Regions from separate parts of the Rhizobium sp. 'Codium 1' genome, predicted to be linked through region 1. Evidence: riboswitches for the same ligand, from Rfam matches in the RefSeq annotation. Region 1 holds a riboswitch; each other region holds the start of a gene.
The links. A riboswitch is a leader RNA that binds a small molecule or an ion and turns the genes downstream of it on or off. The one in region 1 is predicted to bind cobalamin.
Positions count from the first base shown of each region.

Region 2: linked by a shared signal. The riboswitch ahead of bluB (5,6-dimethylbenzimidazole synthase) and the one ahead of LJE98_RS04925 (ABC transporter ATP-binding protein) in region 1 are both predicted to bind cobalamin.
Region 3: linked by a shared signal. The riboswitch ahead of cobU (bifunctional adenosylcobinamide kinase/adenosylcobinamide-phosphate guanylyltransferase) and the one ahead of LJE98_RS04925 (ABC transporter ATP-binding protein) in region 1 are both predicted to bind cobalamin.
Region 4: linked by a shared signal. The riboswitch ahead of LJE98_RS00660 (aromatic ring-hydroxylating oxygenase subunit alpha) and the one ahead of LJE98_RS04925 (ABC transporter ATP-binding protein) in region 1 are both predicted to bind cobalamin.

Region 1 covers NZ_JAJGPW010000001.1:1,014,303-1,018,510, reverse strand. Annotated here, with positions in the region: gene LJE98_RS04935 (hypothetical protein) at 1-23, opposite strand, end outside; gene LJE98_RS04930 (NAD(P)/FAD-dependent oxidoreductase) at 147-1,469, shown strand; cobalamin riboswitch at 1,572-1,804, shown strand; gene LJE98_RS04925 (ABC transporter ATP-binding protein) at 2,006-2,800, shown strand; gene LJE98_RS04920 (ABC transporter substrate-binding protein) at 2,821-3,777, shown strand; gene LJE98_RS04915 (FecCD family ABC transporter permease) at 3,832-4,208, shown strand, end outside.
Region 2 covers NZ_JAJGPW010000004.1:346,490-350,697, reverse strand. Annotated here, with positions in the region: gene LJE98_RS13230 (NAD+ synthase) at 1-1,494, shown strand, start outside; gene LJE98_RS13225 (TolB family protein) at 1,614-2,450, shown strand; cobalamin riboswitch at 2,489-2,678, shown strand; gene bluB (5,6-dimethylbenzimidazole synthase) at 2,719-3,456, shown strand; gene LJE98_RS13215 (DUF2865 domain-containing protein) at 3,413-4,208, opposite strand, start outside.
Region 3 covers NZ_JAJGPW010000007.1:82,330-86,537, reverse strand. Annotated here, with positions in the region: gene LJE98_RS16635 (HAD-IA family hydrolase) at 1-92, shown strand, start outside; gene LJE98_RS16630 (ATP12 family chaperone protein) at 102-908, shown strand; gene LJE98_RS16625 (hypothetical protein) at 972-1,793, shown strand; cobalamin riboswitch at 1,860-2,232, shown strand; gene cobU (bifunctional adenosylcobinamide kinase/adenosylcobinamide-phosphate guanylyltransferase) at 2,417-2,947, shown strand; gene cobW (cobalamin biosynthesis protein CobW) at 2,951-4,027, shown strand; gene cobN (cobaltochelatase subunit CobN) at 4,031-4,208, shown strand, end outside.
Region 4 covers NZ_JAJGPW010000001.1:138,676-142,883, reverse strand. Annotated here, with positions in the region: gene LJE98_RS00670 (GGDEF domain-containing protein) at 1-842, shown strand, start outside; gene LJE98_RS00665 (DUF6656 family protein) at 860-1,465, opposite strand; cobalamin riboswitch at 1,770-1,973, shown strand; gene LJE98_RS00660 (aromatic ring-hydroxylating oxygenase subunit alpha) at 2,072-3,316, shown strand; gene LJE98_RS00655 (hybrid-cluster NAD(P)-dependent oxidoreductase) at 3,318-4,208, shown strand, end outside.

The DNA.
Region 1 (4,208 bases):
CCTTTCGGCGAGTACGTGCTCATGGCTTGTCTCCTTGTGGCTGTTTGTGGATGTTGAACTTTGACCAACTGTCAGGCCTGCCAACCGTTCCGCAGGAACATTTGCCGGTGCCTTCTGTTTGCCTTGGGAACGGTGACGGAGAGCTGATGATGAAAAGCGGGACGGAGAGCGCGACGAAGAGGCCGCATGTGGTCATCGTCGGCGCAGGCTTCGGTGGTCTGGCCTGTGCCCAGGCGCTGGGCAATACGGAAATCGACGTCACGGTGATCGATCGCCGCAACCACAACCTCTTCCAGCCGCTGCTCTACCAGGTCGCGACAGCGGCCTTGTCGCCGGCAGATATCTCAGAACCCATTCGCCGCACGCTGGGCCGGTATGAGAACATCCATGTGGTGATGGCCGAGGTCGTGTCGGTCGATGCACCCGCACGGACGGTTATCCTGAAAGACGGTGGCTCGACCCCCTTTGATCGCCTCGTGCTCGCGACAGGCTCCACCTACAACTATTTCGGACATCAGGACTGGCAGCAGCATGCGCCGGGTCTGAAATCCGTTCACGAAGCCCGAGACATCCGCCACAGGCTCCTTCTCGCTTTTGAGAAGGCGGAGCGAAGCACGGACGAGGCCGAAAAGCGCAGTCTTTTGACCAGCGTGGTCATCGGCGGTGGACCGACAGGCGTCGAAATGGCGGGCGCAATCTCTGAACTGGGTCGTTTCATGATAGCGCAGGATTTCCGCAGGCTGCATCCCGATCAATTGACGGTGCTGCTCATCGAGGCGGGACCGAGGATTCTGTCAACCTTCCCGGAAACTCTCTCGCGATATGCATCCGATTACCTTGCAGGAATCGGCGTCGATATACGCCTCGATACGCCTGTCGAAGATATCACGGCAGAGGGGGTTCAGGCTGGCGGCACGTTCCTGCCTGCAAGCTGCATTGTCTGGGGAGCCGGCGTGAAGGCGTCTCCCGCGGCCGAATGGCTGGGCATTGAGCCGGGAGCTGGCGGCCGACTGCCGGTGGGGCCGGATCTGTCGGTCACGGGCACGGCCGGCATATACGCATTGGGCGATACGGCTCTTGCGTTGGGAAAGGACCGCAATCCGCTGCCGGCCCTTGCGCAGGTGGCCAAGCAACAGGGAATATTTCTCGGTCGCGCGCTGAAAGCCGACCTCCTGTCCGGAAAGCCAATCCCCACGTTTCACTTCCGCAATCGGGGCAACACCGCGGTCATCGGGCGGAATGCCGCCATTTTTGACTTCGGATCCTGGCAGATCAAGGGTCGGCTTGCCTGGCTGCTATGGGCCCTCGTCCACGTGTATTTGCTTGTCAATTTCGAGAAGCGGCTGCTCGTCAGCATCCAGTGGATCTGGCGGTATTCGACGCGCCAGAGAGGTGCGCGTGTGATTGACGAAACGGCGGTCTCCGCCACGGTACCCGCAACGGAAGCCAAGGACAGAGCGGCGAATTGATTGCGCGCCCGATTTTTGGGTGGACAAGGTCAGTGGCGCTTGCTAATCGTAATGATATTACATAACGAAAAGATCAAGGCTTGACCGCCGGGGTCTGCAGATCCTATGCAAGCAGATGACGGTTCCCTCAACGGATGACTCCGAGGGGATTAATAGGGAACACGGTGCGGAAGACCCAATAGGGACCAAGACCGTGGCTGCCCCCGCAACTGTAAGCGGATTGCTGTCCATTCTTGCGGCGTTCACACGCCGAGCCACTGCGGGTCACCGTGGGAAGGCAATTGGAAAGCGTTTGTCCGCGAGCCAGGAGACCTGCCGTCAAGTGATGAAACCGAAGCGGACGGGGTGTTCCGATGGATACGAACTGGCTTTTGCACAGCGCCCGTTGGCGCGCCGAACTCATGCCATTTTGCCTCCGGACAAATCCTGCGGAGGACTGGCATGCATTCTCTTCCCGATTTTAGGCCGGCACGGCAGCCTTTTCACCGTGCCTGTGACCCGACGGCAAGTCACCGCTCTCTGGCGGAGGCTCAGTCATGAGCTGCAGCACCAAGGGATGCTCCGTCCGGGTCGCTGATCTCGGCTGGGGGCCAAAGCCATCGCATTTCCTCGTCCGAGGCGTGTCATTTGCTCTCGATGCGGGTGATCGCATGGCCATTGTCGGGCCGAATGGCGCGGGCAAGACCACGCTGCTTCGCTGCCTCTATCGTGGCGTCTCGCCGCTCGAAGGCCGGGTCGAGGTCGACGGCCAGGACATCTGGTCGATGACCGCGCGCCAGCTCGCGCGCCGCGTTGCCGTGGTTCTTCAGGAAATGCCGGGGGACTTCCCCTTTACCGTCAGAGATGTGGTCATGATGGGCCGGGTTCCGTGGCGCGAGGGCTTCGCAGGCTGGAGCGACCAGGATCGGGCGGAAGCCGAGCATGCGCTTGACCATCTCGACCTCCTGCGTCTGGCAGGTCGGCAGTTCTCGACCCTGTCCGGAGGCGAGAAGCAGCGTGTCCTCGTGGCGCGTGCGCTGGCCCAGAAGCCCGAGATCCTCATTCTCGACGAACCGACCAACCATCTCGACATTCGCCACCAGCTTGAAATTCTCGACCTGCTCGGCGCCTTGAACCTCACCATCATCACCACCCTGCACGACATCAATCTGGCTGCCGAATTCGCAAGCCATGTGGCCTTGATGCAAGGCGGGCGGATGAGTGCCTTCGGCGCGCCGGAAGCCGTGCTGACCGAGCAGGCCCTGTCCGGGACATTTGGTGTATTCGCCGCCCGCCAGCCGGGCGATAGCCACCGGCCCCACCGCTTTTCCTTTTCCCTTGAATTGAATTGATTTCGAAAGGACCTGTCCATATGGCGACCCGCCTCCTCCTGTCCGCCACATTTTTCGCCTCGGTTTTCACCGCCACGTCGGCTTTCGCCTATCCGGTGACGGTCAAGAGCTGCGATCGGGAAGTCACCTTCGATGCCGCACCTGCCCGCGCGATTTCCAACGACGTCAACCTGACCGAGATGATGCTCGCCCTGAAACTGCAGGACCGCATGGTCGGCTACACTGGCATTTCCGGCTGGAAGACACTGGACGAGGGACTGCGCGAAGGGGTGAAGGAGCTGCCGGAGCTTTCGCCAAAATACCCGACGATGGAAGTGATGCTGAACGCCGACGCCGATTTCTACTTCGCCGGCTGGAATTACGGCATGAAGGTGGGCGGCGAAGTGACGCCCGAAACGCTGGAGCCCTTCGGCGTCAAGGTCTATGAACTCACCGAATCCTGCATCCACATCATGGCAAAAAACAAGCCGACCATGGATGACATGTTCGTGGACCTGCTCAACCTAGGCAAGATCTTCGGCGTAGAGGCGCGTGCGGAAGAATTGGTAGCGGGCTATCGCAAGCGCCTCGGTGAGATCACCACGCGGGTCGGCGCCGTCGAGAAACCCGTACGGGTTTTCGTCTATGATTCCGGCACGGAGAAGCCCTTTACCCCCGGCCGCTTCGGAATTCCGACTGCCATGATCGAGGCCGCCGGTGGCGTCAATATCATGGACGATGTCGAAAAGAGCTGGACCGAAGTGTCCTGGGAGCCGGTCATCGAACGCAACCCGGAGGTCATCGTCATCGTCAACTACGGCGATGTGACCGCAGAACAGAAGATCGCCTTCATGAAGGAAACCCCGGCTTTCAAGAATCTCGATGCGGTCAAGCAGGATCGTTTTGTCGTGCTGGAATATGTCGAGGCGACGCCCGGCCCGCGCAATGTGCAGGCGATCGACCGTCTCGCCGACGCCTTCCATCCGCGTAACATGTGATGCCTGCGAAGGGGTCGCCCTGCGTCCCCCTCGGGCAACACGTTTCAAGGCAGCATGATGCAAGGTCGATTGTTCATCTGGGCGGGGTTAGCGCTCTTCCTTCTCGCACTGTGCCTGACAGCAGGCGTATCACTGGGGTCAGCCTCCATACCGGCCGAGACAGTCTGGTCGATCCTGGTCAACAAGCTGATGCCCGGGACCTTCGAGCCGACCTGGTCGGCCGGGCGCGAAAGCATCGTCTGGGATGTGCGCTTTCCGCGTGTGATTCTTGCCGGTCTCGTCGGCGCCGGTCTCGCCACGGTGGGTGCCGTGCTGCAGGCCGTCACCCGCAATCCGCTCGCCGATCCGCATCTGCTCGGCGTCTCCTCCGGCGGTGCTCTGGGAGCCATCATTGCGCTGCTGCATACCGGATTGATCTTCGGCCTTGTCAC
Region 2 (4,208 bases), on a different contig from region 1:
CTGAAGCCCGCCTTTCTCGCCGCCTGTCTGCAGGCCGTGGAAGCGCTCGCCAACGACACGGCTGATGGCGGCCCGGGGGTGATCGTCGGGTTTCCGCGCCAGGGCGAGGCGGGACGGCACAATTCCGTCGCCATTCTCGATGGTGGCCGCATCCTCTCCTTCCGCGACAAGATCGACCTGCCGAATTACGGAGAGTTCGACGAGAAGCGCGTCTTCGTGGAAGGCGAAATGCCCGGTCCTGTCAATTTTCGCGGCGTGCGCATCGGCGTGCCGATCTGCGAAGAGATCTGGAACGATCTCGGGGTCTGCGAGACACTGGCCGAAACGGGTGCCGAAATCCTGCTCGTGCCGAATGGTTCGCCCTATTACCGCGGCAAGGTCGACGTGCGCCATCAGGTGGCGCTGCGTCAGGTCATCGAAACCGGGCTGCCGCTCATCTTCGCCAATCAGCTCGGCGGCCAGGACGAACTTGTTTTCGACGGCGCGAGCTTCGCCTTCAACGGCGACAAGTCGCTCGCCTTTCAGATGAGCCAATTCGAGGAGACGCTCTCCGTCACCACGTGGAAACGCTCAGATGACGGCTGGCGCTGCGACCAGGGTCCGATGTCGCGCATACCCGAGAAGGAAGAGGCAGACTACCGAGCCTGCGTGCTGGGTTTCCGAGACTACGTCAACAAGAACGGGTTCAAGAGCGTGGTGCTCGGACTGTCTGGCGGCATCGATTCGGCCATCTGTGCGGCCATTGCCGTGGATGCGCTCGGCGAGGAGCGGGTGCGCACGATCATGCTGCCCTATCGCTATACCTCGCAGGAGAGCTTTGCCGATGCCGAGGCCTGCGCCAAGGCGCTGGGTTGCCACTACGACATCGTGCCCATCCAGGAGCCGGTGGAAGGCTTCCTGTCGTCGCTCTCCGAGATGTTCGAGGGCACCGAGAGCGGTATCACCGAGGAAAACCTGCAGAGCCGTACACGCGGCACGATCCTCATGGCGGTCTCCAACAAGTTCGGCTCGATGGTCGTGACAACGGGCAACAAGTCGGAAATGTCTGTCGGCTATGCCACGCTCTATGGCGACATGAATGGCGGCTTCAATCCGATCAAGGACCTCTACAAGATGCAAGTCTATGCACTCTCGGCCTGGAGGAACCAGAACGTGCCGCCGGGCGCTCTGGGGCCGTCTGGCGAGGTGATCCCGCAGAACATCCTCTCCAAGGCGCCCTCTGCGGAGCTGCGTCCGAACCAGACCGACCAGGACTCGCTTCCGCCCTATCCCGTCCTTGACGACATCCTCGAATGCCTTGTCGAGAAGGAAATGGGCGTTGAGGAGATCGTCGCGCGCGGCCACGACCTTGGGACGGTGCACCGGGTCGAACACCTGCTCTATCTCGCCGAATACAAGCGCCGCCAGTCGGCGCCGGGCGTCAAAATCACCAAGAAGAATTTCGGACGCGATCGTCGCTATCCGATCACGAACCGCTTCCGGGATCGCGCGTGAGCGTTAAATTGTTGGCTTTTGCGGCCCTTTATCAACATTGCCCACGTGCGCTGCGCGGGTAAGCGAGTTTATTTGTCGTAGCCACTGAAGCTGGCTTTACGGCGAACAGGGAGTCCAGGATGCGCAGTTCGGTCGAAATCTACGACATGGCGACACGCGAATGCGAGGTTGTCTGGGAGACGGAAGACCTCGTCGAGGCGCCCAACTGGTCGCGCGACGGTGATTTCCTCGTCATAAATGGCGACGGTCTCATCTATGCACTGCCGCTCGACGAAGATGATCCGGCACCCGAACTGATCGATACCGGTTTTGCCGTCCGGCTCAACAACGACCACGGAATTTCACCTGACGGCGCTTCGATCGTCTTTTCCGACCATACACTCCATGGCAAGTCCTGCATCTATCTGCTCGGCGATGGCGATGACGAGCCACGTCAGGTGACGGCGAATATGCCGTCCTATTGGCACGGCTGGTCACCGGACGGGAATGTACTTGCCTATTGCGGCGAACGGAACGGGGCCTTCGACATCTACACGATCCCGACCAAGGGCGGGTCTGAGCAGCGGCTGACATTTGGCGAGGGACACAATGACGGTCCCGATTATTCGCCCGACGGCCAGTGGATCTATTTCAATTCCAGCCGCACCGGCACCATGCAGATCTGGCGGATGCGCACCGATGGCACGGAACTGGAGCAGCTTACTTCCGATGGCTATGGCGACTGGTTCCCGCATCCTTCGCCAGACGGAAGCAAGGTCCTGTTCCTCTCCTATGACGCCGATGTATCCGGCCATCCCCGCGACAAGCAGGTCCGGCTTCGGCTGATGGATGCCGATGGCGGAAATGTCGAGACGCTGTTCGAGTTCTTCGGCGGGCAGGGTTCGATCAACGTTCCGAACTGGTCGCCGGACGGGACGGCCTTCGCGTTCGTCCGTTACTTCCCCATCGAGGATTGACCCTGTCGTTTTTGGCCTGTCGAAGCTTGCCGCTTCGGGATACAAGCCATCAGTCAGGTGCCTGCCGAAGGCAGGAGAATCGGGAAGCCGGCGCAATTCCGGCACGTGCCCAACGCTGTGAGGCGGACATGATGCGCAAGGGGAAACCCGACCACTGGAGCGATCCGGGAAGGTGTGCGTCCTGGATGATGCCCAGTCAGAAGACCGGCCTGGCAAGATAGACCGAGCCTGCGCGGACGGCGGGCGGTTGCGCATTGTGGGGATTGCGATGCACGACGATCCGAACGAATTTCTCGTCCGGGCAGCGGGTTTTGTCGAGGAAGACAAGGCCGCTGTCTACCGGGCCATCCATACGCGGCGCGACGTTCGCGACCAGTTTCTGCCCGATCCCTTGCCGGATGACGTGGTGCAAAGGCTGCTCGGGGCGGCCCATGCGGCGCCGTCGGTCGGCTTCATGCAGCCTTGGAATTTCCTGCTGATCAGGAGCCCGGAAACGCGCGTTGCGGTGTGGGAGGCGTTCGCCCGCGCGAATGCCGAGGCAGAGCAAATGTTTCCCGAGGAACGTCGCAGCGCCTATCGCGCCCTGAAGCTCGAAGGCATCCGCAAGGCACCGCTCAACATTTGCGTCACCTGCGATCCGGAACGCGCCGGGCCTGTGGTTCTCGGGCGGACCCATGATGCCCGGATGGACGCTTTCTCGACCGTCTGCGCAATCCAGAACCTCTGGCTTGCTGCGCGGGCGGAAGGTGTCGGCCTCGGATGGGTCAGCATTTTCCACGAGGCAGAGCTAAAGGTCATCCTCGGCGTTCCGGACCGGATCCAGATCATCGGCTATCTCTGCCTTGGATATGTCGATGAACTCTATTCGGCGCCCGAACTGGAGGTGAAGGGATGGCGCCAGCGCCTCGCACTCGAAGACCTCGTCTTCGAGGACCATTGGGGCGAGCGGGCCTCCGCGCCGCTTACTCCTGTAGCGGCTGTGGGCCGGGCGCCGCAGGGTTCCTGAGGTCTATGGTGCCCTTGTCCGGGGGCAGAAAAGCCGGTCCGACCCGACGCACGCTCAGGCTCGCCTCGTCCAGGTCGCGCTCTGGTGCAGGTGGTATCGCCGCCGGTGCTGGTGCCTTATTCGGGCTGATCTCCAGGATGGACGACTGGTAGTCGGGAACCGCCTGGCGTGGCGTCATGCGCTGGTAATAAAGCTGCATGTTGCAGCTGCAGGATGGGTCCGTGCCCGTTTGGCGGTTGCGGTAGACAAATGCATTGGGCAGGTCCCTATATGGGCGGCCGGTGACGGCCGAGACCATATCGAGCGTCTCGCTGCGTTCAGGCGCGTGAAAGAAGAGCTCGGTCTCCGTACCGGGGCACATCTGCTGACACTGGGCCGCGTCCCGGCCAAAATTCATCGGCGATGTCTGGGACGAAATGGGGAAAAAGCCGCCGTCGCAGGTTCGGACGCAAAGCGTGCGGACATTGCCGGTGGGCATCAACGAGATCTGGGGTGGCTCGTTGGAATATGCTGCTTCCGCTTGCCGGTCCGGGCGATAGGGTTCCGGCAAGGTGTCCAGATAGGGAATGCGCCCTGCCTCTTCCGGGTAGGCTGTTTCGTCGGAGCCGCAGCCATTCGCCTCGAGTGCGGTTACCAGAGCCGCACGCGCATCGGATACGCGGTTCTCGCGAAGATCCGCCAGTCTCGCCGCAAGGATGTCGCGGTTGGATTCCATCCGGGAAATCGCCCGCGCCAGTTCGCTGCAGTCATTG
Region 3 (4,208 bases), on a different contig from region 1:
CCTGGGGGTATGCCACGCCGGACGAGCTCTGGAAGGCCGGCGCCGATGCCGTGGTCGAACGACCCGCCGACCTTCTGGCCTATATCCACTAGGAGCCTAAGATGCGCGACGAACTCAATCAGGACATTTTCGGGACCTTTGTTCCGGAGCACAGTCACGAGGATCCCGTGCGCCGGGCGCAGATCCAGATGAAGCGCCCGCTTCCGAAGCGCTTCTACGAGAGCGTCGGTATTGATGAGCGCGACGGAGGCTTCTCGATCACGCTCGATGGCAAACCGGTCAAGACGCCGGCCAAGAACCTGCTGCAGCTGCCGACCCGCGAGGCGGCCGAACTCGTGGCAGCGGAATGGGCAGGGCAGGGCGAACACATCGACCCCGCGACCATGCCGGTCACCAAGCTCGCCAACACGGCGATCGATGCCGTCTCCAATAGCCTCGCGGAAGTTTTCGACGAAATCGTCCGCTTCGCCGGGACGGACATGCTGTGTTACCGCGCAGATGGCCCGAAAGAATTGATCGACCGCCAGGCGGCCCGCTGGGATCCGGTTCTCTCCTGGGCGACGACGGCTCATGGCACCCGCTTCTTCCTGGTGGAAGGCGTCATGCATCAGGAACAGCCGGCAGAAGCGATTGCCGCCTATACAAGGGCACTCGAGCGTTATCGAGACGCTTTCCTGATCTCATGTCTCAACGTGGTCACGACGTTGACCGGCTCGGCGGTTCTGGCGCTTGCCTATGCCGACGGCGCCTGTGACCTGGATGAAGTCTGGTCGCTCGCGCATATCGACGAGGACTGGGCAGTCGAGCACTGGGGCACCGATGCCGAAGCGGAGGCGCGTCGCGACGCCCGATACGCCGAATATGCGTCGGCAGCCGCCCTCTTCCAGGCGCTTCAGCCGCAAAGTTAACCCTCCACTAACCATAAATGACGAATTGTCGGATTGGTCCAGAATCACCAGTCCGGGGTTGTCATGATCGCTCGCAGTCTCCGTTTCGCCGCAGCCATCGGGCTCCTTTTGGTGCTGGCATCGTGTACACTGCTGCATGGACGCAGCATCGACCGGCCACTGGTCTATTACGTTCGCAATGTCACCGTCATGGCCGATGCACGGATCCCGCTCGACCTGATCGGCGGCATTGACCGCCGTGTGTCGGCAGCAATCGCAGCAACCCGGGCGCCTCAGGGTGCGGAACGTGTCGTGCTGCTGGTCAAGATCGACCGACTCGGCTTCGGCGAGGGTGCACGACGCCACCTGGCTCAAGCGAAGTTCACGGTGACGGCGACATCCGTCGAAACGGGTGAGCCGGTGGCGCAAGGGTCCTTCACCGTCAATAGCCCGACCGACGACCCGCGCTGGGTCCGTCAGGCGCTGGCCGAGGAAATCGCAGCCCGAATCCGTTTCGCCTTTTCGCTGACAACGCCCCGTATTCGCAGGGCCGCACCACCCGCCCGAACCATTTCGACGCGCCTCAAGACCGATCCGGCATCGTTGGTCGTGCCAAATACGTCTCCGGTTCCGCCGCGGGCCGCAGCCGCGCCGAAGGCTGCGCCGCAGAAGCCTGTCATTGCCGCAGCGCCGGTTGCTGCGACGCCACCTCCGCCAAAGGAAATGGCAGTCCCTCCGGTGGCTGCCACCGCCCAGCCGACGTCTCCGAGAGCCCCGGCGCAACCCGCTCGGCGCGCGGCCGATATCGGCTCTGGAACGCCGGTGGAGCAGGGTGCAAGCGGTACGATCCGGCTTCGCGCCGAATGCGATCCGGCCGTGACGTCCAACTGCACGGCAGCGCCGTGATCATCCCCGCGGCGCAAAGGCGCATCGCCGCGCCGCAGCCGTGATTGACTCGACACCGACCTCGGCCTAATCCTCGTCATGGATGGTTTCCGGACGGCAGAGATGCGGTCCGGAGAGCAAAAGGGAATGCGAAGGCGTGGACCCAGACCGGGCATGCCGAACGCAGCCGACCCCGCGACTGTATTGCAGCGAGGGTTCTCCATCCGCTCTGCCGTTTCAGGTGGTGACGGGTCGCAGGTGCGACCGGCTTCTCGAAAACGGCAGGACGGAAAAGCCACTGGGGTGGCAGCACGATCAGCCGGGGCAGGACGCCTCTTTCTCTACGAATCGTCCGCTCTTTCGTGTTGCCGGAACACCCTGGGAAGGTGAGGAGAATCCGACGGCTTTCAAAAGCCACGACCTGCGAGCCAGGAGACCTGCCATCCACGGGCATGGTGCCCACACTGGGGAGGTTTCCCCGTTGCCAGCACGGAGGTTGTCGTGGCGACGTTTTGCATCAGCGGGTCCTTGAGGCCCCGCCGGTGCCGGGCCGTATTGTCGGTCCAGGCATCGATCCCTGTTTCGTGCATTCTGCATCCGTGTGGTGCTGCAGATCTGCATACGGTTGGAGGCGTCGGCACTCCATGACCGAATTCCATCCACGATCCATTCTGGTTCTCGGCGGCGCCCGTTCGGGAAAGTCGCGTTTTGCAGAAGGATTGGCCCGCGACACCGGCCTCGAGAAGATCTATCTTGCGACGGGCCGCGCCTGGGACGACGAGATGCGCGCCCGCATTGCTGCCCACAAAGCCGACCGCGCGGATGACGGCTGGACCACCCATGAGGCACCGCTGGACCTAATCGGCGCGCTGAAGACGCTTGATCAGCCGGGCCGGGTCATTCTCGTCGATTGCCTGACACTCTGGGTCACCAATCTGATGATGGAAGAAGGCCGTGACGTCGACGCAGACGGCGGGGCACTCGCCGCCAGTCTCAGCGAACTCCAGGCCACCGTCATCTTCGTCTCTAATGAAGTCGGGCTCGGGATTGTCCCTGAGAACAGGATGGCTCGCGCCTTCCGCGACCATGCCGGTCGCCTCCACCAATCGATCGCCGCAAACGCGGCTGAAGTCTATTTCGTTGCGGCCGGATTGCCGCTGAAAATGAAGGGTTGAACCATGTTGCAGCAAAAGATCCCCGCCACCGTCATCACCGGCTTCCTCGGCGCGGGCAAGACCACCATCATTCGCAACATGCTGATGAATGCCGGCGGCAAGAAGATCGCACTGATCATCAACGAATTTGGCGACCTCGGGGTCGATGGCGACGTGCTGAAGGGCTGCGGCGCAGACAACTGCACCGAAGACGACATCATCGAGCTCACCAATGGCTGTATCTGCTGCACCGTTGCCGATGATTTCGTGCCGACCATGCTGAAGCTGCTCGACCGAGACGTGAAGCCTGATCACATCGTCATCGAGACGTCTGGGCTCGCCTTGCCGCAGCCGCTGGTCGCCGCCTTCAACTGGCCGGATATCCGTACCCGCGTGACGGTCGATGGTGTCGTGACCGTTGTGGACAGCGCCGCAGTCGCCGCAGGCCGTTTTGCCGATGACCATGACGCCGTCGCCGCCCAGCGCGCCGAGGACGATAGCCTCGACCACGAGAGCCCGATCGAGGAACTCTTCGAGGACCAACTGACCTGCGCCGACCTCATCGTCCTCAACAAGGCGGATCTGCTGGATGCTGCCGGTATTGCCGCCGTGCGCGCCGAGGTGAGCGGTCGCACCAGCCGCAAGCCATCGATGATCGAGGCGAAGAACGGCGAGGTGTCCTCGCTCGTGCTGCTCGGGATCGGCGCCAGCACCGAAGACGACATCGCAAACCGCAAGTCGCACCACGAACTGGAGCACGAAGCATTGCATGCCTCGGGCGAGGACCACGACCATCATCACGACCACGACGAATTCGAAAGCTTCGTCCTGAAGCTCGGCGCGATCAAGGACCCGGCAGACTTCATCGACAGCCTGAAGCCGGTCATTGAGAAACACGACATCCTGCGCCTCAAGGGTTTCATCGACGTGCCCGGCAAGCCGATGCGCCTTGTCGTCCAGGCGGTCGGCACCCGCATCGACACCTATTTCGACCGCCCCTGGGCATCGGGCGAAAAGCGCGAGACCCGCATTGTCGTCATCGGCCTGCACGATTGGGATTTCGGCGCAGTGGTCGCCGACGTCCAGGCGGCGGCTGGCTGAGCCATGCATCTGCTTCTCGCCCAGAAGGGATCGATCAGCGACGGCGACGAGGCGATCGATCTCGGCCAGACGCCGGGAGACATCCTGTTCCTGTCGGCGGCAGACACGGAGCTGGCTGCCATCGCAGCCGCTGTGGAGGCGCGGGGCGAGCATAGGCTGAACTGGCGGCTCGCCAGCCTGA
Region 4 (4,208 bases), 880 kb from region 1:
GTCAGAACGGCCAGGTTCGCGCCGAGATGAGCAACTTCATCAGCCTGCTCAACGAGGAGAAGATCTCCCTGACCGATTACGGCCGCGTCATCGGCCATGCGTCGAAGAGCATCCTCACCGAGGCCGACCTTGAAGGCACGCCGCTCGGCCAGTCGATCAAGATGCTGAAGGCGGCGACCGAGAAGCGCGCCCACCAGAACAGCAATGTCGTCCGCGCCGTCGTCGACAAGACCGCATCGCTCGCTGACCTCCAGCGCGAAGCCGAAGAGGCGGAAGCCGCGAAATTTGTCGATCCGGTCACCCGCCTCGCGTCTCGCCGCGCCTTCAACAAGGCCGTCGCCAAGATCTATGCCAACCCCGAAATGCCCGTTCTCTGCGGCGTCGCGATCGGCGAGATCGACGACTATGCGCGTATCCAGGAACAGATGGGTCCGGCGGTCGCCGAGCGCTTCCTGATGCAGGTCGCCAAGGTGCTCGAAGCCGTGTCTGGCGGTGGCGATCTCGCCTGCCGCTTCGATGCCGGCCGCTTTGGCCTGCTGCTCTATACGTCGGATCAGGAGGAGATCAGCCGCGTGGTCGATCTCGTCCGGGCCAAGCTGAAGGCCACGAATTTCGTCGGTTCTTCGAGTGGCGCCCGCGTCGGCCAGCTCAGCATGTCCTTTGGAATCTGCTATTCCGAGCAGGCCCCGAATGCCTTCGACTTCACCAATTTCGCTGAAAAGGCGCTGGCCACCTCCAAGACGGCCGGCGGCGACACGGTGACGATCTACGGTGCGAGCGACTATGTCTCGAAGGATTGGCTGCTCTACAAGAAAAAGCCGGTCGGCGGTTTCGGAACCTGAGGTCCAGGCCTCGTCTTTCAGAGCGTCGTGATGATCTTTCGAAGCTCGGCGTTTCTTGCGCCGAGCATCAGCACATTGCGCAGCGCCTCTTTTGGATCGATGGTCTGGAAGAGCAGGCCATTGTCGCGGAATGAGCGGTCGATGGTCATCGACTTGTTCTCTGCTTCCGGCTTGATCGCCACAGCGAAATACATCCGTCCGTAATTCTGCTTGATCTGCTCGAAGAAGACGTCTTCGCCGCCGAGTTCTGCAAAGAAATTGGCGATATAGAAAGCCCATTTCACATCGGCATATTGCGCAAAGTTCGTGCGCGCCGCCGTCACGTGACAATAGCCCAGATGCGGGCTGTCGTTCAGCGTGCGATGAAAGATGATCTTGGGAAACTTCACCGAGTGGTGAAAGGCGTTGATCCGCTCATGGGTGGTCTCGGCGGCCCGTTCCAGCCGGCGTCCGGTGCGTGCTGCGACTTCCTCATAGGAAAGATAGCGCCGCTCGTCCGGCAGCCAATCCTCGCGGCTGCGCGAGATCCGACCGGTCCTCAGGAACTCGGTATGGACTGCCCTGGTGGGCGGCGCCGCTTTTGTTTCTGCTTTGGGAGCCGCGTAGTATCTGAGTTTCTGCATCTTGACGCTCTGACTGTACCCGGACTGATTGTTTGAGCTTAACGCAGCATGGTTAATCATGATTTGACGGTATTCTATCGGGTCGAGATTTCGCGAGGCTTGCCGCAGCGCAAATATTGTAAATCGATCTCAGTCGCCCGTTTGCGCCATGCTTTCAGAGGCGAAATATAGTCCGTTGCTGCAGGCCTTGGAAAACAATGGAAAATTCCCCGGATCTTCGTTTCCACAACGACTTCGCTCCATGTCGCAAACGATTTGGGCCGTGTCGTTTCGCAGTGCAGCGCGCGTCTGCGCCGTGTGATTAGATGCAAGTCAAGCTCGAGGTGCTGCCCTGCTAGGGAGGGTGGGAAATCGGGAAGCCGGTCGAAATCCGGCGCTGCCCCCGCAACGGTGGTGGAGAATGCGTTATGGCAAAAGGCCACTGGGGGCGACCCTGGGAAGGCGCCGACGCGGTCCGCGAATGGACCACTCCTGAGCCCGGAAACCAGCCTTGGCAGATGGACATTTGAGGTTGCGGAGGGCGACCGGAGATAGCCATGCAGCGTCTTTTCAAGGCGGTGACGGGCTGTGCTCTCTTCTCCCCCGGGTTTTGCAAACGAGGACGACATGGACCTGCAGGCCAACATGCTGCGCCAGCTCAAGAATCGCCGCGAAGGCTTCTCGCTCGAGCAGCCCTTTTACATCGACCAGGACTACTTCAAGCTCGACATGGAGCAGATCTGGTATCGCGACTGGCTGTTCATTGGCCACGACTGCGAGATTCCCCGCGCCGGCAATTATTTCACCGCCCAGATCGGCGATTATCCGGTGGTCCTGGTTCGTGGCAAGGATCAGGTCATCCGCGCCTTCCACAACACCTGCCGCCATCGCGGCCACCGCGTCTGCACCTCCGATCGCGGTGCCTCTGCCAAGCTCGTCTGTCCCTATCACAACTGGACCTATGACCTCGACGGCTCGCTCGTCTTTGCCCGTCAGATGGGCGAAACCTTCGACAAGAGCGAATTTGGCCTGAAGCCGGTACATTGCGAAAGTGTCGGGGGCTATATCTTCATTTGCCTCGCCAATGAGCCTGCCGATTTCGCGCCGGTCCGGGCCTCGATCGAGCCCTACATGAAGCCGCACCGGCTTTCCGAGGCCAAGGTCGCCCATCGCAGCACGATCATCGAAAAGGGCAACTGGAAGCTCGTCTGGGAAAACAACCGCGAATGCTACCATTGCGCCGGCAATCATCCGGAACTCTGCCGCACCTATCCGGAAGCCCCGACAGCGACCGGCGTGCAGGGCGCCGGTGACGATCCCGTGATCGCCGAGCACTGGCAGCGCTGCGAGGCTGCCGGGCTTCCGAGCGCCTTCAATATGGATCCGTCGGGCCAGTTCCGCACGGCCCGCATGCCGTTGATCCAGGATGCCGAGAGCTACACTCTGTCCGGCAAGCGCGCTGTCCGCCGGCCGCTGTCTGACGACGTTTCCACCTCGCATATCGGCACCCTGCTGCTGTTCCACTATCCCTCGACCTGGAACCACATCCTCGTCGACCATGCGATCTCTTTCCGGGTGACGCCCCTGTCTGCCGAAGAAACTGCCGTCACCACCACATGGCTCGTGCACAAGGATGCGGTCGAAGGTGTGGACTACGACCTCAAGGAACTCACCCATGTCTGGGAAATGACGAACGATCAGGACCGGTCGATCGTCGAGGAAAATGCCTTTGGCATTCGCTCGCCCGCCTATGAACCTGGTCCCTATTCCGTCGAGCACGAGGGTGGCGTCATGCAATTCGTCGATTGGTACACGACCTTCATGATCAACCGGCTCCAGGGCGACAAGGCCCGTCTGTCTGTGGTGGCATGAGATGAACATCGCCATCACCCAGTACCGCCACGTCGATGAGATGCGCCCCTGGTCCGACCGGGAGCATCTGCTCGAATGCGTCGCCGTCACACCTGAGGCCGCCGACGTGATGACCTTCACCTTCAGGCCCAGCAAGCCGGGCCTGTGGTTTCGCTATTTGCCCGGCCAGTTCGTCACACTCGAAATTCCGGTCGGCCCCGAGCCGGTCATGCGCACCTATACCCTCTCGTCCAGCCCGTCGCGGCCCTATACGGTTGCCGTGACGGTCAAGGCGCAGAAGGAGAGTATCGGCACGCGCTGGATGTTCGACAATCTGCGGCCTGGCATGGCGCTGAAGGCATTCGGCCCGCTTGGCGACTTCTCCTACGCCAAGCATCCTGGCAAGAAATACCTCTTCGTTTCCGCCGGCTCCGGCGTGACGCCGATGATGTCGATGACGCGGGATCTGAGCGACCGGGCCCCCGACAGCGACATCACGTTCCTGAACTGCGCGCGTTCGCCCGACGACATCATCTTCCGCTGGGAGCTGGAAGCCAAGGCGCGCGATATGCCGAACTTCCAGCTCGGCTTCATCATCGAGCAGCTCGGCCGGGGTCAGCTCTGGTCGGGTCTGAAGGGTCGCATCGACAAGGCGAAGATCGCACTTCTCGCGCCTGATTTCCTTGAGCGGACAGTCTTTTGCTGCGGCCCGGCGCCCTTCATGGCGACCGTGCGCGAAGCGCTCGAAGGCGCCGGCTTCGACATGGAGCAATATCACGAGGAGGCTTTCCAGCCGGTCAAGGCGGAGCCTCTGGTTGTTGTCGCCGATCACGCCGATGGAGAGCAGGCGACGAAGGTCACCTTCGCCATGTCGGGCAGGGACGGTCTCTGCGCGCCCGGCCACACGGTTCTT